DNA from 3 places in the Streptomyces sp. NPDC046909 genome. Region 2 is predicted to be linked to each of the others. Evidence: riboswitches for the same ligand, from Rfam matches in the RefSeq annotation. Region 2 holds a riboswitch; each other region holds the start of a gene.
What was found. A riboswitch is a leader RNA that binds a small molecule or an ion and turns the genes downstream of it on or off. The one in region 2 is predicted to bind thiamine pyrophosphate.
Positions count from the first base shown of each region.

Region 1 (5,190 bases), on a different contig from region 2:
GGACGTCTACGCGTACATCACCGACCCCTCCCACCTGCCGGAATGGCAGCTGAGCGCCGTCAAGGCGGAACCGCTCGACGAAGGGCCGATGCACGCCGGATCCCGGGTCCGGGTCATCCGGCGGATCGGGAACCGCGAGATCCCGATGACCGTCCAGTTCGACGAGCTCGACCCTCCGCACAGCTGGGATCTGCACGGGATCGAAGGGCCCGTACGGCCCCGTACCCACGGTGAGATCGAGTCGCTCGACGACGGGCGCCGGTCCCGCGTGACCATAGAGATCGACTTCGAGGGGCACGGCCTCGGCAGGGCCCTGGTCCCCCTCGTCGTCCGCCCGCAGGTCCGCAAGGAGCTGCCCCGGGACGAGCGGCTGCTCAAGGAGCGCCTGGAAGGCACCGCGACCTAGGACGTGACCTAGGACGTGCAGACGTCCTTCAGCTCATCGGCGGCGGCGTCGATCCGGCTGCTGTCCGGGTCGGTGTCGCCGTCCAGGACGGCCTTGTTGTAGTCGTCGATGGCCTTGGCCAGGTCGTCGACGGCCTTGTCCACCTTGCCGTCGTCCGTGGTGTCGTCGATCTTGTCGAGGTTCTCCTCGATGGTGACGATGGACTCGTCGGTCTTCGAGGGATCCTTCGCCGCGTCCCAGCCCGCCTCGTGGATGGCCTTCAGACTGTCGGCGATCGTGTCGGCGTTGGTGAGGCAGTCGAGCGCGTTGTCGGTGTCCTCGCAGCCGGTCAGCAGCCCGGCGGTCAGGGTGACGGCGGCGACGGTGGTGGCGACGGCGGCGATACGGCGTCGGCGGCGGCGGTTGACGGCCATGGAACGGTCCCCTCCTGGAAGGCACAGAGCGCTGATGCGAGCTGTGCCGACCACGATTCCGCCCACACGGCCCCCCTCACGAGGCAGCGGCCACCCGTATCCGGGGTGGAGCCGGCTACACCGTGGTGACGCTCTGTGCGGACAACAGGACACACCATTCGATCTGCGACACTGGTACGACCATGCCGAAGCCCGGAGAACTCACTTTCGTCGCCCCGCGCGGAGCCAAGAAGCCGCCGCGGCACCTTGCCGATCTCACTCCTGCCGAGCGCAAGGACGCCGTGGCCGAGATCGGTGAGAAGCCGTTTCGTGCCAAGCAGCTCTCGCAGCACTACTTCGCGCGGTACGCGCACGATCCGGAGCAGTGGACCGACATCCCCGCTGCGGCTCGGCCGAAGTTGCAGGAGGCGCTGCTTCCTGAGCTGATGACTGTCGTGCGGCATCTGTCGACCGATCAGGGGACCACGCGCAAGACGCTGTGGCGGCTGTTCGACGGGACGCTCGTCGAGTCGGTGCTCATGCGGTACCCGGACCGGGTGACCATGTGCATCAGCTCGCAGGCCGGGTGCGGGATGAACTGTCCGTTCTGCGCGACCGGGCAGGCGGGGCTGGACCGGAATCTGTCCAGTGCTGAGATCGTCCATCAGATCGTCGATGGGATGCGGGCGCTCAGGGACGGAGAAGTGCCTGGTGGGCCCGCGCGGCTCTCCAACATCGTCTTCATGGGGATGGGCGAGCCGCTCGCCAACTACAAGCGGGTTGTGACCGCTGTCCGTGCGCTCACCGATCCCGCACCCGACGGGCTCGGGCTGTCGCAGCGGGGCATCACCGTTTCGACGGTCGGGCTCGTGCCGGCCATTCATCGGTTCGCCGACGAAGGGTTCAAGTGCCGGCTCGCGATCTCGCTGCACGCTCCCGACGACGAGCTGCGCGACACCCTCGTCCCCGTGAACACGCGGTGGAAGGTGCGCGAGGTGCTCGAGGCCGGGTTCGAGTACGTGGAGAAGTCCGGGCGGCGGCTTTCGATCGAGTACGCGCTCATTCGCGACATCAATGATCAGGCCTGGCGCGGTGACCGGCTCGGGCGGCTGCTCAAGGGCAAGCCCGTGCACGTCAATCTCATTCCGCTCAACCCGACTCCGGGCTCCAAGTGGACCGCCTCGCGACCCGAGGACGAGAAGGCGTTCGTCGAGGCGATCGCCGCGCACGGGGTGCCCGTCACCGTCCGGGACACCCGTGGGCAGGAGATCGACGGGGCCTGCGGTCAGCTTGCCGCGAGTGAGCGGTAGTCTGACCGGCGTAAGAACATCTTCATATCCGACAGGGGAGCGCCACAGCGCTGAGAGTGCGGCAATCGGGCCGCAGACCCTCTGAACCTCGCCCAGGTCATTCTGGGTAGGAAGTTCGGTCATCACCGTGAACACCAAGAAGTACTGTGCCGTCGTCGTGGGCCTCGGCCTGCTCGCGCTGTCCGCGTGCGGGTCCTCCGACGAGGGTGCCAAGAGCGAGTCCAAGACCGTCACCCTCGTCAGCCATGACTCGTGGGCCGTCTCCAAGGGCGTCCTCGCCGCCTTCGAGAAGGAGTCCGGCTACAAGGTCAAGGTCCTGGAGGACGGCGACGCCGGGCAGGCCGTCAACAAGGCGATCCTGACCAAGGACAACCCGCAGGGCGACGTCTTCTTCGGCGTCGACAACACCCTGCTCTCCCGGGCCCTCGACAACGGGCTCTTCCAGCCGTACGAGGCGAAGGGCGCCGGCACGATCAAGGCCGGCTTCCGGGTCGACGGGGACAAGGTCACGCCCATCGACACCGGCGACATCTGCCTCAACTACGACAAGGCCTGGTTCAGCCAACACAAGGTCCAGCCGCCTACGTCGTACGACGATCTCGTCAAGCCCGCCTACAAGAACCTCCTCGTCACCGAGAACGCCGCCACCTCCTCGCCGGGGCTCGGGTTCCTGCTCGGGACCGCCGCCAAGTACGGCGACGACGGGTGGGAGGCGTACTGGAGCAAGCTCAAGGCCAACGGCGTCAAGGTCGTCGACGGCTGGGAGCAGGCCTACAACGAGGAGTTCTCCGGGTCCGCCGGGGGGAAGAAGGCGAAGGCCGACCGGCCGCTCGTCGTCTCCTACGCCTCCTCGCCGCCCGCCGAGGTCATCTACGCCGACCCGAAGCCGTCGACCGCGCCGACCGGTGTCGTCGAGGGGACCTGCTTCCGGCAGGTCGAGTACGCGGGGCTGCTGAGCAACGCGAAGAACAGCGAGGGCGGCAAGGCGCTCATCGACTTCCTCCTGACCAAGAAGTTCCAGGAGGACATGCCGCTCAACATGTTCGTCTACCCGGTGGTCGAGGGCGCGGCCGTGCCCGCCGAGTTCACGCAGTACGGCCCCGCCGCCGAGGACCCCGAGACCATGGACCCGGCGAAGATCGCCGACAACCGTGACGACTGGGTCAAGTCGTGGACCTCGCTCGTACTGAAGTAACCCCGCGTTTCAGGCGCTTCAAGGGGAACGCGGCGCGGCTCGGGCTCATGGCCCTGCCCGTCGCGTTCTTCGGGGTCTTCTTCGCCTGGCCCGTCGCCGCGATCGTCGCGCGCGGGCTCAAGGTCGACGGGGCCTGGCAGTTCGGGCGGATCGCGGACGTGCTCGGGCAGTCCGACATCCGGCACGTCCTGTGGTTCACCACCTGGCAGGCGCTCGCCTCCACCGCGCTCACCCTGCTGATCGCGCTGCCCGGCGCCTACGTGTTCGCGCGCTTCGAGTTCCCGGGCAAACAGGTGCTGCGGGCGGTCGTGACCGTGCCGTTCGTGCTGCCGACGGTCGTCGTCGGTACGGCGTTCCTGGCGCTGGTCGGGCGCGGGGGACTGCTCGACGAGCTGTGGGGCGTACGCCTGGACACGACCGTGTGGGCCATCCTGCTCGCGCATGTCTTCTTCAACTACGCGGTGGTCGTACGGACGGTCGGCGGGCTCTGGTCGCAGCTCGACCCCCGGCAGGAGGAGGCCGCGCGGATGCTGGGCGCCTCGCGGCTGAGGGCCTGGCGGAAGGTGACCCTGCCCGCGCTCGGGCCCGCCGTGGCGGCCGCCGCGCTCATGGTCTTCCTGTTCACCTTCACCTCCTTCGGTGTGGTGCAGATCCTCGGCGGACCGACCTTCTCCACCCTTGAGGTCGAGATCTACCGGCAGACCACCGACCTCTTCGACCTTGCCACGGCCGCGGTCCTCACGATCATCCAGTTCGTCGCCGTCGGTGCGATCCTCGCCCTGCACGCCTGGACGGTACGGCGCCGGGAGACCGCGCTGCGGCTCGTGGACGCCTCCGCCACGGCACGGCGGCCGCGCGGTGCCGGACAGTGGGCGCTGCTGGCCGGCGTGCTGGCCACCATCGCCGTACTCCTGCTGCTGCCGCTCGCCGTGCTCGTGCAACGCTCCCTCGACGCCCCCGACTTCGCGTACTACCGGGCCCTGACCTCGGCCGACGGCGGAGTCTTCCTGGTGCCGCCGATCGAGGCGATCGGCAACTCGCTCTCGTACGCCGTCGCCGCCACCGCCATCGCGGTCGTCATCGGCGGTCTCGCCGCGGCCGCGCTGACCCGGCGGGACGCGGGACGGTTGGTACGGGGCTTCGACGCGCTGCTGATGCTGCCGCTGGGGGTGTCCGCGGTGACCGTCGGGTTCGGGTTCCTGATCGCCCTCGACGAGCCGCCGTTGAATCTGCGGTCCTCGTGGATCCTTGTGCCGCTCGCGCAGGCGCTGGTCGGGGTGCCCTTCGTCGTCCGGACCATGCTGCCGGTGCTGCGGGCCGTGGACCACCGGCTCCGGGAGGCGGCGGCCGTGCTCGGGGCGTCGCCCTGGCGGGTGTGGCGGGAGGTCGATCTGCCGTTGGTGCGGCGGGCGTTGCTGATCGCGGCCGGGTTCGCCTTCGCCGTGTCTCTGGGGGAGTTCGGGGCGACCGTGTTCATCGCGCGGCCCGACCATCCGACGCTGCCGGTGGCCGTGGCGAAGCTGCTGGGGCGGGCCGGGGAGCTCAACTACGGGCAGGCGATGGCCCTTTCGACGATTCTGATGGTGGTGTGCGCGGTGGCGCTGCTGGTGCTTGAGCGGCTGCGGACCGATCGGACGGGTGAGTTCTGATGCTGCTGAGCCTGGAAGGTGCGACGGTTCGCTTCGGTGGGCGGGCCGTGCTGGACGGGGTCGATCTCGCGGTCGCCGAGCACGAGATCGTGTGTGTGCTCGGGCCCAGTGGGAGCGGGAAGTCGACGCTGCTGCGGGCGGTGGCCGGGCTGCAACACCTGGACGCCGGGCGGGTGTTGCTCGACGGGCGCGATCAGGTGGGGGTGGCCGCGCACAAGCGGGGGGTCGGGCTGATGTT
Region 1 covers NZ_JBEYXC010000004.1:775,097-780,286, forward strand. Annotated here, with positions in the region: gene ABZ928_RS16550 (SRPBCC family protein) at 1-406, shown strand, start outside; gene ABZ928_RS16555 (hypothetical protein) at 415-819, opposite strand; gene rlmN (23S rRNA (adenine(2503)-C(2))-methyltransferase RlmN) at 1,002-2,108, shown strand; TPP riboswitch at 2,132-2,239, shown strand; gene ABZ928_RS16565 (thiamine ABC transporter substrate-binding protein) at 2,236-3,303, shown strand; gene ABZ928_RS16570 (iron ABC transporter permease) at 3,351-4,952, shown strand; gene ABZ928_RS16575 (ABC transporter ATP-binding protein) at 4,952-5,190, shown strand, end outside.
Region 1: it holds a riboswitch for thiamine pyrophosphate, as region 2 does, so the genes downstream of both, ABZ928_RS16565 (thiamine ABC transporter substrate-binding protein) here and thiO (glycine oxidase ThiO) in region 2, are expected to answer to the same signal.

Region 2 (5,190 bases):
GCCGATGATGTTGGCGGCCACCGTGCGCGGGCCCTGAAGGGCGTTGTCCCAGTGGTGGACCAGGAGCCGCTCGCCGTACCTTCCCGAAGGGAAGGACGCGCAGTCGCCGACCGCGTAGACGTCCGGCACGGAGGTGCGCAGCCGGTCGTCGGCGACGACCTCACGGTGCGCGCCGAGTTCGATGCCCGAGCCGGCCAGCCAGGCCGTGGCGGGACGGGCCCCGATGCCGACCACGACGGCGTCGGCGGACAGCCGGGTGCCGTCGTCGAGGACGACCGAACCGGGCTCGATGTGCTCCACGCGCGCGTGGGTGCGCAACACCGCGCCCGCGTCGGCGTACCAGGACGTCATCGGCGCGGCCACCTCCGCGGGCAGCGCGCCCGCGAGCGGCCGGTCGGCGGCCTCCACGACCGTCACCGCGCAGCCCGCCTCGCGCGCGGCGGTGGCGAACTCGGCGCCGATCCAGCCCGCGCCGACGACCACGATGTCGTGCTGCCGGGCGAGCACGGGCCGCAGCCGCTCGGCGTCGTCGAGGGTGCGCAGCAGATGGACGCCCGGGACGCCCTCGGCGCCGGCCAGCCGGATCGGTTCGGCACCGGTGGCGAGGACCAGGACGTCGTACGGGACGGGCCCGTCCACCGTGTCCAGCCGATGGTCGCCGGGGTGGACGCCGAGCACCTCGCGGCCCAGTTCCAGGTCGATGCCGAGCGCCTCGAAGTCGACGTCGAAGGCGGAGCCCTCGGCCTTGCCGAGCAGTACGGCCTTGGACAGCGGCGGCCGGTCGTACGGCTGATGCGGCTCGGCGCCGAGCAGTGTCACGGTGCCGGTGAAGCCCTGTTCGCGCAGCGCGACCGCGGTCTGTACGCCGGCCATGCCCGCGCCGACCACGACCACCCGCTGCTGCGCCTGCGTGTCCGTCTCCTCGCTCACCGGATCACCATAGACAACTGACAAATTGTCAGTCAGGACTCGTGCGGGGTGACCTGCTCCACACCGTCAGCGCTCACCGCGATCTGCTCCACGACGCTCGTCCCGCGTCCCGCCTGCGACTCCCACTCCCAGGTCTCCTCAAGGCGCACCCGCCCGTCGGCGAGCTCCACGACCGTGGACACACAGTGCCCGGAGGAGGTCGTCCCGTCGTGCTTGAGCTGGACGTACCGGAAGTCGAGCCGGTCCCCGTCCCGGGTACCCACGAGATGCCCGCGTACGACGTCCCCGCCCGCGTACTCGGCCCAGATCCCGCCGTCCTTCTCGTGGTACGTGAACCGGGTGCGGGTACCCACCTGACCTGGGGCCTGGTCGGCGACCGGGGCGAGGACGAGACCGTCGAGCGAGCGTGCCACCGAGAGAGGCTCCCTTACTGAGACATACGGCGTCGGGCTAGGGTGGCCAACGTAGAGCACTCGCGGGAGCCCGGACGCACCGGGCTGAGAGGGAGGCTGGCGGCCTCCGACCGTACGAACCTGATCCGGGTCATGCCGGCGAAGGGAGGGGCTGGACGCCCATGTCCTCACGTACGTCAGACGTCCTCATTGTCGGGGGCGGAATCATCGGCCTCGTCACGGCCTGGCGGGCCGCGCAGCGCGGTTTCGCCACGGCCGTCGTCGATCCCGAACCGGGTGGCGGGGCCGCCCAGGTGGCCGCCGGGATGCTGGCCGCCGTCACGGAACTGCACTACGGCGAGCAGACCCTGCTGGGTCTGAACCTCGCCTCGGCGCGCCGCTATCCGGAGTTCGCGGCCGAGCTCACCGAACTGACCGGCCAGGACCTCGGCTACCGCCGCTGCGGCACCCTCGCCGTCGCGCTCGACGCCGACGACCGCGCCCATCTGCGCGAACTGCACGCCCTCCAGCGGGAGTCGGGCCTGGAGTCGGAGTGGCTGTCCGGCCGGGACTGCCGGCGTCTGGAGCCGATGCTCGCGCCGGGGGTGCGCGGCGGGCTGCGGGTGGACGGCGACCACCAGATCGACCCCCGGCGGCTGGTCAAGGCGCTGCTGGCCGCGTGCGAGCACGCGGGCGTGGTCTTCCACCGCCTCTGGGCCGAGCGCCTGAACGTCGTCGGGGACCGCGCCGTCGGCATCACGGCGACCGACGGCACCCGGCTGGGCGCGGGCCAGGTCGTCCTCGCCGGCGGCAGCCTCAGCGGGCGCCTCGCCGGGGTCCCCGACGACGTACTGCCGCCCGTGCGGCCCGTGAAGGGGCAGGTGCTGCGGCTGACCGTGCCGCAGCGGTACGCGCCGTTCCTGAACCGGACCGTGCGAGCCGTGGTCCGTGGCAGCCACGTCTATCTGGTGCCACGCGAGAACGGCGAGCTGGTGATCGGCGCGACCAGCGAGGAACTGGGCTGGGACACCACGGTCACCGCGGGCGGGGTGTACGAGCTGCTGCGCGACGCCCACGAGCTGGTGCCGGGGATCACGGAACTGCCGCTCACGGAGACCCGCGCGGGACTGCGCCCCGGGTCGCCGGACAACGCGCCGCTGCTCGGCCCGACCGAACTGCCGGGCCTGCTGCTGGCCACCGGCCACTACCGCAACGGCGTGCTGCTCACGCCGGTCACCGGCGACGCGATGGCCGACGTACTGACCACCGGTGAACTGCCGGACGAGGTCCGCCCGTTCACGCCCGCGCGGTTCGCCCGCCCCAAGAGCCTCACGGAGCAGCCCGCATGAACATCTCCGTCAACGGAGAGCCGCGCGAGTTCGCTCCCGGCACGGCTCTCGACCTCGTCGTGCGCGCCCTCACCCCGGCCCCCTCCGGAGTCGCCGCCGCCCTCAACGAAACCGTCGTCCCGCGCGGACAGTGGTCGTCGACGCCCCTCTCCGAGGGGGACCGCGTCGAGGTCCTGACCGCCGTCCAAGGAGGCTGACCCATGGCCGACGATCCCTTCCTCCTCGGCGGTACGGCCTTCTCGTCCCGTCTGATCATGGGCACCGGCGGGGCGCCCAGCCCGGAGGTGCTGGAGCGGGCGCTGGTCGCGTCCGGCACCGAGCTGACGACGGTCGCGATGCGGCGCGTGGACCCGAGCGTGCACGGTTCCGTCCTGTCGGTGCTGACCAGGCTGGGCATCCAGGTGCTGCCGAACACGGCGGGCTGTTTCACCGCCGGGGAGGCCGTCCTGACCGCCCGTCTCGCGCGCGAGGCCCTCGGCACCGACCTGGTCAAGCTGGAGGTCATCGCCGACGAGCGCACCCTGCTGCCGGACCCCATCGAGCTCCTGGACGCCGCCGAGACCCTGGTCGACGACGGTTTCACGGTGCTGCCGTACACCAACGACGACCCGGTCCTCGCCCGCAAGCTGGAGGACGCGGGCTGTGCGGCGATCATGCCGCTGGGCTCCCCCATCGGCTCCGGGCTCGGTATCCGCAACCCGCACAACTTCCAGCTGATCGTCGACCACGCGTGCGTGCCGGTGATCCTGGACGCGGGGGCCGGTACGGCGTCGGACGCGGCGCTCGCGATGGAACTGGGGTGCGCGGGTGTGATGCTCGCCTCGGCGGTGACCCGGGCGCAGGAGCCGGAGCTGATGGCGCACGCGATGCGGCACGCGGTGGAGGCGGGCCGGCTGGCGTACCGGGCGGGGCGGATCCCCAAGCGGCACTTCGCCGAAGCCTCCTCCCCCACCACGGGGTTGGCACGGCTGGACCCGGAACGCCCGGCGTTCCGACCCGGCTCACCCGACTCGTCCGACTCGCCCGTCTCGCCCTGAACGCACGTTCGAGACAGGCCGAAAGTCGTTGCGACGTCCGTCACAGGACGGCTTCAGTCCCGCCCCGATCTCGCCCGAACCCCCGGCCCTGTCAGTCACGGCTCGTACACTCACCTGCGTGGATACGACCCTTCAGGACCCTCTGGTCGGGCAGGTGCTCGACGGCCGCTATCGCGTGGACGCGCGGATCGCGGTCGGCGGGATGGCCACGGTCTACCGGGCCGTGGACACCCGCCTCGACCGTGTGCTCGCGCTGAAGGTGATGCACCCGGGCCTCGCCGCCGACGGCACCTTCGTCGACCGGTTCATCCGCGAGGCCAAGTCCGTCGCCCGGCTCGCCCACCCCAATGTGGTGCAGGTCTTCGACCAGGGCACCGACGGGTCGTACGTCTATCTCGCCATGGAGTACGTGGCGGGCTGCACCCTGCGGGACGTGCTGCGCGACCGGGGCGCGCTGCAACCGCGGGCCGCGCTCGACATCCTGGAGCCGGTCCTGGCCGCGCTCGGCGCCGCGCACCGCGCGGGGTTCGTGCACCGGGACATGAAGCCGGAGAACGTCCTGATAGGGGACGACGGCCGGGTCAAGGTCGCCGACTTCGGGCTGGTCCGGTCCGTCGACACCGTCACCAACACCAGCGGCGCCGTGCTCGGCACCGTCTCCTATCTCGCCCCCGAGCAGATCGAGCAGCCGGGCGCCGCCGACGCCCGCGTCGACGTGTACGCGTGCGGTGTGGTGCTGTACGAGATGCTGACCGGCGAGAAGCCGCACGACGGGGACTCCCCCGCGATCGTGCTCTACAAGCACCTCCACGAGGACGTGCCGCCGCCGTCGGCGATCGTGCCGGGGCTGCCGTTCGAGCTCGACGAGCTGGTCGCCTCCGCGACCGCCCGCACCCCGGACGTCCGCCCGCACGACGCGGTGGCGCTGCTCGCGCAGGCCCGCGAGGCGCGCGCCGCGCTCGGCGCCGACCAGCTGGACATGGTCCCGCCGCAGGCGCTGACCACCGAGCACAACAACACGGAGGACCGGACGAGCGTGATCCCGCGCTCGCTGACGGTGCCCCGCCCGCTGCCGGTCAACGAGCCCGACGGCGAGCCCGCGCTCAACCGCACGAGCCGGTTCGAGACCCCGCCGCCCCCGCCGCCCCGGCGCCGCCGCTCGGGGCCCCCGCGCGGGCCGCTCGCGATCGTCGTCGCCCTGCTGCTGATCCTCGGGGTCGGCGCCGGCGTCTGGTACATCAACTCCGGCCAGTTCACCAAGGTCCCGGCGCTCGTGACGAAGACCGAGAAGCAGGCCCGGCAGGATCTGGAGGCGGCCGGTCTCGAGGTCGGCACGGTCAAGCGGGAGTACAGCGACACCTACAAGCGCGGCCAGGTCATCAGCTCGGACCCGGCCGTCGGCACCCGGATCCGCAGCCACGACTCGGTGACGCTGACCGTCTCCAAGGGTCCCGAGACCGTGAAGCTGGGCGACATCAAGGG
Region 2 covers NZ_JBEYXC010000011.1:305,414-310,603, forward strand. Annotated here, with positions in the region: gene ABZ928_RS33630 (FAD-dependent oxidoreductase) at 1-873, opposite strand, end outside; gene ABZ928_RS33635 (hypothetical protein) at 963-1,343, opposite strand; TPP riboswitch at 1,396-1,507, shown strand; gene thiO (glycine oxidase ThiO) at 1,505-2,671, shown strand; gene thiS (sulfur carrier protein ThiS) at 2,668-2,868, shown strand; gene ABZ928_RS33650 (thiazole synthase) at 2,872-3,708, shown strand; gene pknB (Stk1 family PASTA domain-containing Ser/Thr kinase) at 3,827-5,190, shown strand, end outside.

Region 3 (5,190 bases), on a different contig from region 2:
CCCTTCCTCCAGGACGCCCTGGCCGACCCGGGCACCGCCGCCGCCCTGCACCGCACGGCACCGCCCGCGCCGACCAGCCGTATGCCGAACCTCGGCTACGGCCGCCCGGGCTTCAGCAGCCCGGACGACGGCTCCGCCGGCCCCCGGCCGAGCTTCACGAGCCCGGACTACACCAGCCCGGACTTCGGAGGCCCGGAACACCAGCCGGAGTAACCCCCGGCTTGCGCCCCTCGCCGCGGGGAGACCCGCCCTCGGGGGAGCGCAAGCCGATGCCCGGCGGACGGCTCGAGTACGCCTGCCCGCATGGCTTCCCGGGCCGAACAGGCCCACGCGGCGGGATCACTGGGAAAACCGTAGCGTCCGCCACTGACAACGGGCCTTCCGTCCTAGGCGGCGGAGTCAGGGGGCCCGCAGTCGGCGCGCTCGTCGAACTCCTCACGGGCCGCCTGGATGGCTGCGCTGTTCGCCTGCGACCAGTCGGTGATGCTCTGCACGAGCCCGCCCACCTCCTGCCCCAACCTGCTCAACTGGTAGTCCACGCGCGGCGGCACCGTCGGATACACGGTGCGGGTCAGCAGGCCCTCGCGCTCCAGCGTGCGCAGGGTCTGGGTCAGCACCTTCTGCGTCACACCGTCCAGCCGTCGCCGCAGTTCGGCGAAGCGCATGGGCCGGCCGTCCTCCAGCGCCACCAGGACCAGCATCGTCCACTTGCTGGCGATCACGTCCAGCACGGCACGGGTGGGGCAGTCCCGCAGGAAGGCCGCCACGCCACCGTGTTCTCTCAGGTCAAAGCCGGTATCCACGAGGAACCTCGATATCAGACAAGTGCCTTCTTCCGCCGGGGTATTGCCCGGACGGAGCATGGGGAACACCGAGCGCCGCCGCCCCTCCTTCTCGGACAGCGGGCAGCCCGCCTTGCCGACGAGGAGTCCTGATGTCCGCCCGCCGTATGCATGCCGTCGTCCAGTCCGCGTTCGGCGGTCCGGAGGTGCTCACCTACACCGAGACCGATGTGCCGCAGCCCGGTCCCGGGGAGGTCCTGCTGCGGGTCGCCGGGGCCGGGGTCAACCCCGGTGACACCGTGCTCCGTTCCGGCCGGGTGCCGGAGCTGGTCACGCTGCCGTGGACCCCGGGCAACGACGTCGCCGGCGTCGTCGAGCGGGTCGGCGAGGGCGTGACCCGGTTCGCGCCGGGCGACCGGGTGTACGGCATGCTGGCGGTCACCCGGCACGGGGCGTACGCCGACTTCACCACCGCACCCGCCGAGGCGCTGGCCCTCGCGCCCAAGAACCTCGACCTCGCCCACGCGGCGGCCGTCCCCCTGGTCGCGTTCACCGCCTGGCAGGCGCTGACCGTACTGGCACGGGTCCGCCCCGGCGACCGCGTGCTGATCCACGCGGCGGCGGGCGGTGTCGGGCACGTCGCGGTCCAACTGGCCAAGGAGTTGGGCGCGTACGTCATCGGCACCGCGCGGGCGGCCAACCACGCCTTCCTGCGCGAGCTGGGCGCCGACGAACTGGTCGACTACACCACCACCGACTTCCGGACCGCCGTGCCACCCGTGGACGTGGTCCTGGACCTGGTCGGCGGCGCCTACGGCCCCCGCTCCCTCGACGTCCTCCGCCCTGACGGCCTCCTCATCGGCGCGTCGATCGACCCGGGCACGGACGAACAACAGGCCACCGCCCGCGGCCTGCGCTACGTCTGGGTCACAGCCGAGCCCTCCGGAGCGGTACTCGACCAGATCACCGACCGCATCGAAACCGGCCGCCTCCAGATCACGGTCCAGCACACCTTCCCCCTCGCCGAAGCGGCCGCGGCCCACCGCACGATCGAGGAGAAGCGCACCAACGGCAAGATCGTCCTCATGCCTTGACGGGGAGGGGCCCGGGTTCCACACAGACGCCGGGCCCCACCCCGTCACGCCGATCAGTCCGCGATCGGCAGGTACACCCTGTTGCCGCTCGCCGCGAACTCCTTCGACTTGAGCGCCATGCCCTCTTCGATCTCGTCCTGGGTTCCGCCGTGTCGGCGGCGGATGTCTTGAGAGATCTTCATCGAGCAGAACTTCGGCCCGCACATCGAGCAGAAGTGGGCCGTCTTCGCCGGCTCCGCCGGAAGCGTCTCGTCGTGGAACTCCCGGGCCGTGTCGGGGTCGAGGGCCAGGTTGAACTGGTCCTCCCAGCGGAACTCGAAGCGGGCGTCCGACAGGGCGTCGTCCCAGTCCTGTGCGCCAGGGTGTCCCTTGGCGAGGTCCGCCGCATGGGCCGCGATCTTGTAGGTGATGACGCCGGTCTTCACGTCGTCACGGTTGGGCAGGCCCAAGTGCTCCTTGGGCGTGACGTAGCAGAGCATCGCAGTGCCCCACCACGCGATCATCGCGGCGCCTATGCCCGAGGTGATGTGGTCGTACGCCGGGGCGACGTCCGTGGTCAGCGGGCCGAGCGTATAGAACGGAGCCTCCTCGCAGATCTCCTGCTGAAGGTCGATGTTCTCCTTGATCTTGTGCATCGGGACATGCCCCGGGCCCTCGATCATGGTCTGTACGTTGAAACGCTTGGCGATCGTGTTGAGTTCCCCGAGCGTCCTCAACTCCGCGAACTGCGCCTCGTCGTTGGCGTCCGCGATCGAGCCGGGCCGAAGGCCGTCGCCGAGCGAGTACGTCACGTCGTACGCGGCGAGGATCTCGCACAGCTCCTCGAAGTTCTCGTAGAGGAAGCTCTCCTTGTGGTGCGCCAGGCACCACGCCGCCATGATCGAGCCGCCGCGCGAGACGATCCCCGTCTTGCGGTTCGCCGTCAGCGGGACGTACGGCAGACGCACGCCCGCGTGGACCGTCATGTAGTCCACGCCCTGCTCGGCCTGCTCGATGACCGTGTCCTTGTAGATCTCCCAGGTCAGCTCCTCGGCCCTGCCGTCGACCTTCTCCAGGGCCTGGTAGAGCGGCACCGTGCCGATGGGGACGGGGGAGTTGCGCAGCACCCACTCGCGGGTGGTGTGGATGTTGCGGCCGGTGGAGAGGTCCATGACCGTGTCGGCTCCCCAGCGGGTCGCCCAGGTCATCTTCTCGACCTCCTCCTCGATGGAGGAGGTGACCGCGGAGTTGCCGATGTTGGCGTTGACCTTCACCAGGAACCGCTTGCCGATGATCATCGGCTCGATCTCCGGGTGGTTGACGTTGGCCGGGAGCACCGCGCGGCCGGCCGCGATCTCCTCCCGGACGACCTCGGGAGAGACGTTCTCCCGGATGGCCACGTACTCCATCTCCGGCGTGATCTCCCCCCGGCGCGCGTACGCGAGTTGCGTGACCGCCTGCCCCGTGCGGCCACGACGCGGCAGCCGGGGCCGTCCCGGGAAAACCGCGTCGAGGTTGCGCAGATTCCCGCCGCGCGGCGAGGTGTGCTTGATGCCGTCGTCCTCGGGACGGACGGGACGGCCCGCGTACTCCTCGGTGTCACCGCGGGTGATGATCCAGTTCTCCCGCAGCGGGGCCAGCCCCCGGCGGACGTCGGTGTCGACCGAGGGATCGGTGTACGGGCCCGATGTGTCGTACAGCGTGACCGACTGCCCGTTGGTGAGGTGCACCTGGCGGACCGGCACCCGCAGATCGGGGCGCGAGCCCTCGACGTACGCCTTGTGCCAGCCGATGGACTTCCCGCTCTCCGCGGACTTTTCGCCCTCAATGGGCTGTTCGTCCTGGCTGGAGGCAGGCGTGCGCGCGTCCTTGATGGTCATGAGACCTACTCCCTACGCCGGCATTACCCGGTAACAGGTTCGGCGGTCGACGCAGCGGTTTCCGTCTGCCGACGTTTCGTGGGGAACGTCACTCGCTTCCGATGACGTTCCACGTGAAACATCGCTGGGACGGAGGTCAGCGCCCTCTCAGCCCGGTGCTCCGAGCTCCCGCGTGTACAAAGGTGCCCCCACGCTAGCGTCAATTCGGGCGCGGTGAACAGAGGGCCCCTGCCGTTCTTGCGATGATCGGTCGGTGACCACGAGACATCAGCCCCCGTACCCGCCGCCCGAGCCGCCGCGCAGGCCCGGCTCCGGAAACGGGCCCGGCCACGGCCCCAGACCGGACAGCGGCCAGGGGTCCGGGTACGACTCCTACGACTCCGGGGAATGGCCCGCGTACGGGGCCGGTGGTGAGGCCGGAGGCGGGGCCGGTGGTGGGTTCGGGCAGGAGCCCGGGCCCGGCGGCCGGTTCCAGCAGGGGCACGGCTCTGGTGACGGCCATGGGCACAACGCCGGTGATGGTCACGATCACGGGCACGGGCAGGAACACGGGCACGGGCATGGACACGGGTCAGAATCCGGCGGCGGCGGTGGAGGCACAGGCGGCAGGGGCGATAGCGGCGGCGGTGGACACGGTCACTCCCACAGTCACAGCCACGGCCCGGCGGCCCCCGTCTCCAAGCATCTGCGCAAGGTCATCGCCGCGATCCTCATCCCCTTCGGCGTCGCCGTGATCGTCGGGCTCGCCGTGCTGTGGCCCGGCGGTGCGCCGGGCCATCAGCGCACCGGCGTCGGCTTCGACCGGCAGACCCAGCAGGCCACGGTCACCAAGGTCGTGAGCGTGAGCTGCAAGTCGGTGAACGCCTCGGGCGAGACCCCGACCGGCGACACCTCCACCGCCGAGGGCTCCTCCGCCCAGCAACAGGCCGACGGCGACTGCAAGAAGGCGACGATCCGCGTCGACACCGGCAAGGACAAGGGCCGTACGTTCACCGAGATCGTGCAGCCGGACCAGTCCCGGCAGTTGCACGAGGGCGAGAAGGTCGTGGTCGCCTACGAGCCCTCCGCACCGAAGGACCTGCAGTACTCGGTCACCGACGTCAACCGCAGGCTCCCCATGGCCCTGCTCGCCGGGATCTTCGCACTCGCCGTCGTGGTCGTCGGGCGGTTGCGGGGCGTCATGGCGCTGGTCGCGCTGGCCATCAGCTTCCTGATCCTCAACTTCTTCATCCTGCCCGCGATCCTTCAGGGCTCGAATCCGCTGGTCGTGGCCGTGGTCGGGGCGAGCGCCATCATGCTGATCGCCCTGTATCTGTGCCATGGGCTGTCGGCGAGAACATCGGTCGCCGTCCTCGGCACGCTGATCTCGCTGCTGCTGATCGGCGTCCTCGGCTCACTGTTCATCGGCTGGGCCGCGCTCACCGGCAACACCGACGACAACACCGGCCTGATCCA
Region 3 covers NZ_JBEYXC010000003.1:686,559-691,748, reverse strand. Annotated here, with positions in the region: gene ABZ928_RS11960 (hypothetical protein) at 1-213, shown strand, start outside; gene ABZ928_RS11955 (helix-turn-helix domain-containing protein) at 387-803, opposite strand; gene ABZ928_RS11950 (NADP-dependent oxidoreductase) at 935-1,876, shown strand; gene thiC (phosphomethylpyrimidine synthase ThiC) at 1,930-3,735, opposite strand; TPP riboswitch at 3,728-3,917, opposite strand; gene ABZ928_RS11940 (YibE/F family protein) at 3,989-5,190, shown strand, end outside.
Region 3: it holds a riboswitch for thiamine pyrophosphate, as region 2 does, so the genes downstream of both, thiC (phosphomethylpyrimidine synthase ThiC) here and thiO (glycine oxidase ThiO) in region 2, are expected to answer to the same signal.